2 linked regions of the Paludisphaera borealis genome follow. The protein of the gene in region 1 interacts with the protein of each later gene in a pairwise test. Links are inferred from orthologs where the notes say so. Each region holds a gene or a part of one and is shown in the gene's direction. Other genes may lie near its edges.

Region 1 (3,203 bases):
TCTTCTCCGACGATCGTGATCCCATGGCTCGAACGTATCGCAGGAACGAGATCCTCACGAACCCGTTCTATCTGGCCCTGGTGGCCGTGAGCACGATCTTCGTGGTCACGGCCCTGGCCTACCTGGTGAGCGGCTTCGCCCTGGATCCGGCGAACGTCCCGGCGAGCGAACGCTCACGCCGGGTCGCGCTGTGGTTCGACCGTAACGGGCCGCTCGTGATGACCATCGAATTCCTCGTCATGTTCGCCACCGGCGTCGTGATGATGGCCACCGACCGCTGGTACACGGAACGACGCAAGCGCGGCGGGCGCGGCTAGCGCGCGGCCGCGTCAAGTCGGAGGCCGACCGCGCGACCCGACCGAAAACCGCGATTGAGAGCTGATCCACGGAAGGGAGGCCCGCCGATGGCTTCAAAGGATCTGAGCAAAGAGATCGAGAACCTCCGCGCCGAGATCGAGCGGCACAACCGGCTTTACTATCTCGAAGCCGCCCCCGAGATCAGCGACCGCGAGTTCGACCGACTGATGGCTCGGCTGACCGAGATCGAGGCCGAACACCCCGAGCTGGTCACGCCCGACAGCCCCACCCAGCGCGTCGGCGGCTCGCCGCTCGCCCAGTTCGAGACCGTGGCGCACACCGTGCCCATGCTCTCGATCGACAACACCTACAGCTACGACGAGATCCGCGAGTGGGACGCCCGCGTTCGTCGCGGGTTGAACGCCGACGAGGTCGTGAAGTACGTCGTCGAGTTGAAGGTCGACGGCGTCGCGGTCTCGGTCCGCTACGAGCACGGCAAGTTCGTCCAGGGCGCGACCCGGGGCGACGGTGAGCGCGGCGACGACGTCACCGCCAACCTCCGTACTGTCCGCGAGATCCCCCTGGCCTTGAAAGGCGACGCGCCCGACCTGCTCGAAGTCCGCGGCGAGGTCTTCATGACCAATGCCGAGCTGGCCCGCATCAACGCGCTGCGCAAGGAGGCCGGGGAGAAGCCGTTCGAGAACCCGAGGAACTCCACGGCCGGCTCGCTCAAGCTGCTCGACCCGAAGATCTGCGGCCAGCGCCGGCTCCGGTTCGTGTCGCACGGCCTCGGCGAGTATCAAGGCATCGACGACCCCTCGTATTTCGATCTCGTCAAGAAGGTCAAGGCGCTGGGAATCCCCGTCAGCTCCCACATGAAGCGGTACGACGCGATCGACCAGGTCATCGAGCACGCCCAGGAATGGGAGACGAAGCGGAACACGCTCGACTTCCAGACCGACGGCCTGGTGATCAAGGTCGACGACCTCAACCAGCGGCGGCGGCTGGGGGCGCGGACCAAGAGCCCGAGGTGGTCGATCGCCTTCAAGTACGAGGCCGAGCAGGCGATCACGAAGATTGTGGCGATCACCGTGCAGGTCGGCAAGACCGGCAAGCTGACGCCCGTCGCCGAGCTGGTCCCGGTCCGGCTCGCCGGCACGACGGTCAAGCGGGCGACGCTCCACAACGCCGACGAGATCGCCCGCAAGGACGTCCGGGTCGGCGACGCCGTGGTCGTCCAGAAGGCCGGCGAGATCATCCCCCAGGTCGTCCGCGTCGAGAAGGACGCCCGCACCGGCGACGAGGTCCCGTACTACTTCCCCGAGCACTGCCCGAACTGCGGCGCGCCGGTCGTCCGCGACCCCGGCGAGGTCGACTACCGTTGCTCGAACCCCCCTTCCGCTTGCACCGAGCAGCTCAAGGGGAGGCTTCGCCAGTACGCGCACCGCGACTCGCTCGACATCGACGGCCTGGGCGAAAAGCTCGTCGAGCAGCTCGTGTCGTCGGGGCTCGTTCGCTCTTTCGTCGACCTGTACCGGCTCGACGCGCCGACGCTGGCGGACCTCGAACGCATGGGCGAGAAGTCGGCCGAGAACCTGATCGCGGGGATCGAGCGGAGCAAGAGCCGGACGCTCGACCGCTTCCTCACCGGGCTGGCGATCCGCCACGTCGGCGTGCGGACGGCCGAACTGCTGGCGGCCCGCTTCCCGACGCTCGCCGACGTCCGCAACGCGACGCTCGCCGACCTGGAGGCGATCCCCGGGCTCGGCCAGGTCGTCGCGGCCAGCGTCCACGAGTTCTTCCAGGACCCTGACCATCATCAGCTTCTCGACCAGCTTGGCGCTGTGGGCGTCGACCCCCAGCCGTACCAGCCGCCGACCGCGAACTCCGCCGATTTGCCGTTCGCCGGCAAGACGTTCGTGCTGACCGGAACCCTCCCCAAACGCACCCGGCCGGAAGCCGAGGTCTTGATCAAGAGCCTCGGCGGCAAGGTCACCGGCTCGGTCTCCAAGTCGACGACCTACGTCCTCGCCGGCGCCGACGCGGGGAAGAAGCTCGACAACGCCCGGAAGCTCGGCGTCACGATCCTCGACGAACCCGAATTCGAGCGCCTCGCCGGCGCGTCGTGACCGCCGCTCACTCGGCCGGACCTTTCCGCTTCGGGACAGCCAACCCCATGGCTCGCATGAGCATTTGCAAGTCTTCCCAGGCGTCTTTCTTGGCGGCCGGGTTGCGGAGCAGGTATGCGGGGTGATACGTGGCGATCGTCGGCACGCCATGGACGCGATGCCACCTGCCGCGCAGTCGGCTCATGCTCAGGGCGGTGTGCAGGAGGGTGCTCGTGGCGATCCGCCCCAGCAGGCAGATGAACTCGGGCCGGACGATCTCGATCTGGCGTTCGAGGTAAGGGAAGCAGTTCGCCGACTCCTCGGGGGTCGGGTCGCGGTTCTCGGGCGGCCGGCACTTGAGGATGTTGGCGATGTAGACGTCCTGGCGACCCAGGCCCATCCCCTTGGTGATCATGTCGGTGAGCAACTGCCCGGCCTTGCCGATGAACGGGACGCCGGTCCGGTCCTCGTCGGCGCCGGGGGCCTCGCCGATGAACATCAGCCGGGCCGTCGGGCTGCCGTCGGCGAAGACCGTCTGGGTCCGCGTCGCCGCCAGGTGCGGGCACTTGCGACAGCCGGCCACCTGCTCGGCGAGGGCCGCCAGCAGCGCGGGACGCTCCTCCGGCGGAACCACCGGCGCGGCGAGCCCCGAATCGTCGAACAACGACCGCGCCGGCAAGACCGGAAGCGGCTTCGGCGCCGGCGGCGGACTCGGCTTGGGCGCCGCGACCGGCTCGATCGGCCGGGGCCGGGCGATCGGCGGGCTCTCGACGGCGACGGCGACGACCGCCGCCGGAG
Region 2 (3,770 bases), 5.3 Mb from region 1 along the record:
ACGGTGGACGACTCGACGGGTCGTCCACACTGGCCACGATGTCCATGGCACCCAGCAACTTTGTTTCTTCCGGCAAACGCTCGGCTCCCCTTTTCGAGCTGATTTTCCCTCTCCAACTTCTTATTCTATTTTTGAAGTGGTCTATGGACAGAGAGAGAAATAGCGCCTTAAAGCCTGTTTTGATAATGGCTTGCGCTGTCCATAGTGGCTCCCGGGGCCGGGGCCGGATCTATGGACGCCGTTCAAGTCGTCACAATCGTCGCGACCGGACGGAGGCGCGTGCACGCGGGCGCTCAACTGGCGGATCGGGGGGCGAAACGGTATGCTCGACGGATCGAGCGAAGCAACGGCCCCCGGACGCGCGGCGGGCTTTTTTTCATGACGGGACGGCGATCGGCGAGCCCGCTTCCTGCTTCGACGGATGAATCGCCGGGGCCGGAGAGATCGAGATATGCCTGCTTATCACCCTCAGCGCATCGAGCCCAAGTGGCAAGCCTACTGGGAAACTAACAAGACGTTCGCCACGCCCGACGTCGACCGCGATCGGCCCAAGCTTTACATCCTCGACATGTTCCCCTACCCCAGCGGCGCCGGCCTCCACGTCGGCCACCCCGAGGGCTACACCGCCACCGACATCCTCTGCCGCTTCAAGCGGATGCGCGGGTTCAACGTCCTGCACCCGATGGGCTGGGACGCCTTCGGACTGCCGGCCGAGCAATACGCCGTCCAGACCAACACCCATCCGAGGATCACGACCCAGGTCAACATCGACACCTTCCGGCGTCAGATCAAATCGCTCGGATTCTCTTATGATTGGGATCGGGAAGTCGACACGACTTCGCCTGATTACTACAAGTGGACCCAGTGGATCTTCCTCAAGATCCACGACACCTGGTACGACCCCGAGTTCGTCTGGACCGACCAGCAAGGGAACGCGCGGAAGGGGAAGGGGCGGCCGATCGCCGAGCTGCCGATCCCCGAGGGGGTCGCCGACGCCGACGCCTACCGCGACGGCAAGCGGCTGGCTTATCGCGCCGAGGTCCCCGTCAACTGGTGCCCCGGCCTGGGGACGGTGCTGGCGAATGAAGAGGTCATTGACGGCAAGAGCGAGCGCGGCGGGTTTCCGGTCGTCCGCATGCCGCTGACTCAGTGGATGCTCCGGATCACCGCCTACGGCGACCGCCTGATCGACGACATCGAGCACGTCGACTGGCCGAAACCCATCAAAGACATGCAGCGCAACTGGGTCGGTCGCAGCGAGGGCGCCGAGGTCGACTTCCCGATCGTCGTCGATCGCCTTCCCGCCCCGTCCGCGTCGTCGGCGACCTTCCCCGAGACTCCGGCCGCCGACGTGATCCGCGTTTACACGACGCGGCCCGACACTCTCTTCGGCGCCACGTACATGGTGCTGGCCCCCGAGCATCCGCTGGTCGATCGCGTCTCGACCCCCGAGCAGCAGGCGGCGGTCGCCGAGTACCGCACGCTCGCGACCCGCAAGAGCGACCTCGACCGCACCGACCTGGCGAAGTCGAAGACCGGCGTTTTCACCGGCGGACACGCCGTCAACCCGGTGACCGGCCAGCAGATCCCGATCTGGATCGCCGATTATGTGTTGATGGGTTACGGCACCGGCGCGATCATGGCCGTCCCCGGCCATGACGACCGCGACTTCGAGTTCGCCAAGACCTTCGGCATACCGATCGTCGCCGTCGTTCAGCCCCCCGACGCCTGGCTCGAAGCCAACCGAGGGCCCGACGTCGACGCAAGCGACCTGCGCGCCGCTTACAAAACCGACCCCGGCGCGTTCGCGGACGTGTTCCACGACGAGGGCGTGGCGATCCAGTCGAGCCGCGACGGCCTCAGCCTCGACGGCCGGCCGACGGCCGAGGCCAAGGCGGCGATCACGGCCTGGCTGACCGATCGGGGCGTGGGCCGCAAGGCGGTGAATTACAAGCTCCGCGATTGGCTGTTCTCGCGGCAGCGGTACTGGGGCGAGCCGTTCCCGGTCGTGCTCGACGAGAACGACCGCGTGACCGCCGTGCCCGAGTCGGAGCTGCCGGTGCTGCTTCCCGAGCTGAGCGACTTCAAGCCGTCGGGCACTCCCGAGCCGCCGCTGAGCAAGGCCAAGGAGTGGGTGCGGTACTCCGAGAAGTTCCGCCGCGAGACCAACACGATGCCCCAGTGGGCCGGCTCGTGCTGGTACTACCTCCGCTATATCGACCCCAAAAACGGCGGTCAGGCGTGGGACCCGGAGAAGGAAAAATACTGGATGCCGGTCGACCTCTACGTGGGGGGCGCCGAGCACGCCGTGCTGCACCTGCTCTACAGCCGGTTCTGGCACAAGGTCCTCTTCGACCGGGGCCTCGTGAGCACGCCCGAGCCGTTCCAGCGGCTCGTGAACCAGGGGATGATCCTCGGCGAGATGGAGTTCTCCGCGTATCGCCACCCGGATGGAAACATGGTCACCGCCAGCCAGGTCGATCACCATCACGACGGCCCGACGCTCAAGCGGACCGACCCGCCGATCCCCCTGACCGTGGTCAAGCTGAGCGACGCTCTGTTGACGAAGCAAGGCGAGGGCTTCGTGATCACCGACGCCCCCGAAATCAAGGTCGACGCCCGCGCCCACAAGATGTCCAAGAGCCGGGGCAACGTCATCAACCCCGACGTCGTCGTCGCCGAATACGGGGCCGACAGTCTCAGGCTTTATGAGATGTTCATGGGTCCGCTCGAAGCCGTCAAGCCCTGGAGCATGAAGGGGGTCGAGGGGGTCTACCGGTTCCTCGGCAGGGCCTGGCGGATGATCGTCGAGAACGAAGCCGACGAGGTCCGGCTCGACCCGAGGGTCAAGGACGTCGCGCTGACCCCCGAGCAGGCCAAGCTCGTGGCGCGGACGGTGGCGGCGGTCGGCGACGACTTCGAGGCGTTGCGGTTCAACACGGCGATCAGCCGGCTGATGGAGTTCGTCAACGCCTTCACCGGGGCCGGGGTCCGGCCCAGGGCGGCGATGGAGACCTTCACGCTGCTGCTCGCGCCGATGGCCCCGCACGCGGCCGAGGAACTCTGGCAGATCCTCGGCCACGACAAGACGCTCGCCTACGAGCCCTGGCCGACGTTCGACCCGGCGTTGCTCAAGGACGCCGAGGTCGAGATCCCGGTGCAGATCCTGGGCAAGCTCCGCGGCAAGGTCGTCGTCCCGGCCGACGCCGACGCCCAGGCGATCGAAGCCGCCGCCCGCGCCGACGATCGGATCGCCGCCCAGCTCTTCGGCAAGACCGTCCGCAAGGTCGTCGTCGTCCCCGGCAAGCTGATCAACTTCGTGGTGAGCTGAGCCGGCTCAGTGGTTGCGGATATCCATCAAGATAGGCTGTTGCAAACATGCCTTCTCCCCTTGCGGGAGAAGGCGGCCGAAGGCCGTATGAGGGGGGGCTCGTCATAGGGGGGTGTTCGAAACTCCTCGGCGATCGAACACCCCTCATCCGCCCCTGCGGGGCACCTTCTCCCGCAAGGGGAGAAGGGAGTTCAGACCGGCTGCTTCCGCTCAATTGTCGTACAGGTCGTCGAGGTTGAAGTCGGGGGGAAGCTGGGTGACCTGGATCGAGTGCGTGCCCCCCTGGACGTAGCCCTTGGGCTTCTCGTCGGCCTCGCGCGGGGGCGGTTCGGGATCGGGGTCGTGATCGTGCTCGACTTCGTCCAGGCTGGGGGCGTGCGGCGGCGAGGGGTCGTGGTCGTCGTGGGTCGGCTCGGAACGGGGCAGGGCGCCCTGGGTC

Evidence for each region.
Region 2: the proteins of ligA (region 1) and leuS interact in binary tests that used the Escherichia coli proteins (3 or more experiments, as listed by UniProt). The link is inferred for Paludisphaera borealis from one-to-one orthologs.

What each region holds. Positions count from the first base shown.
Region 1 is NZ_CP019082.1:564,731-567,933, forward strand. What follows is about bases 28-2,915. They hold ligA (NAD-dependent DNA ligase LigA), read left to right. Parts: upstream 28-404; coding sequence 405-2,426; downstream 2,427-2,915. Other genes in these bases: BSF38_RS02195 (hypothetical protein), read left to right, coding at 28-317; BSF38_RS02205 (uracil-DNA glycosylase), read right to left, coding at 2,434-2,915. Outside these bases: more of BSF38_RS02195, read left to right, coding at 24-27; more of BSF38_RS02205, read right to left, coding at 2,916-3,203. UniProt on the Escherichia coli protein: DNA ligase that catalyzes the formation of phosphodiester linkages between 5'-phosphoryl and 3'-hydroxyl groups in double-stranded DNA using NAD as a coenzyme and as the energy source for the reaction.
Region 2 is NZ_CP019082.1:5,897,935-5,901,704, forward strand. What follows is about bases 77-3,531. They hold leuS (leucine--tRNA ligase), read left to right. Parts: upstream 77-451; coding sequence 452-3,331; downstream 3,332-3,531. Also shown: BSF38_RS30880 (hypothetical protein), read right to left, coding at 1-76; lptB (LPS export ABC transporter ATP-binding protein), read right to left, coding at 3,542-3,770.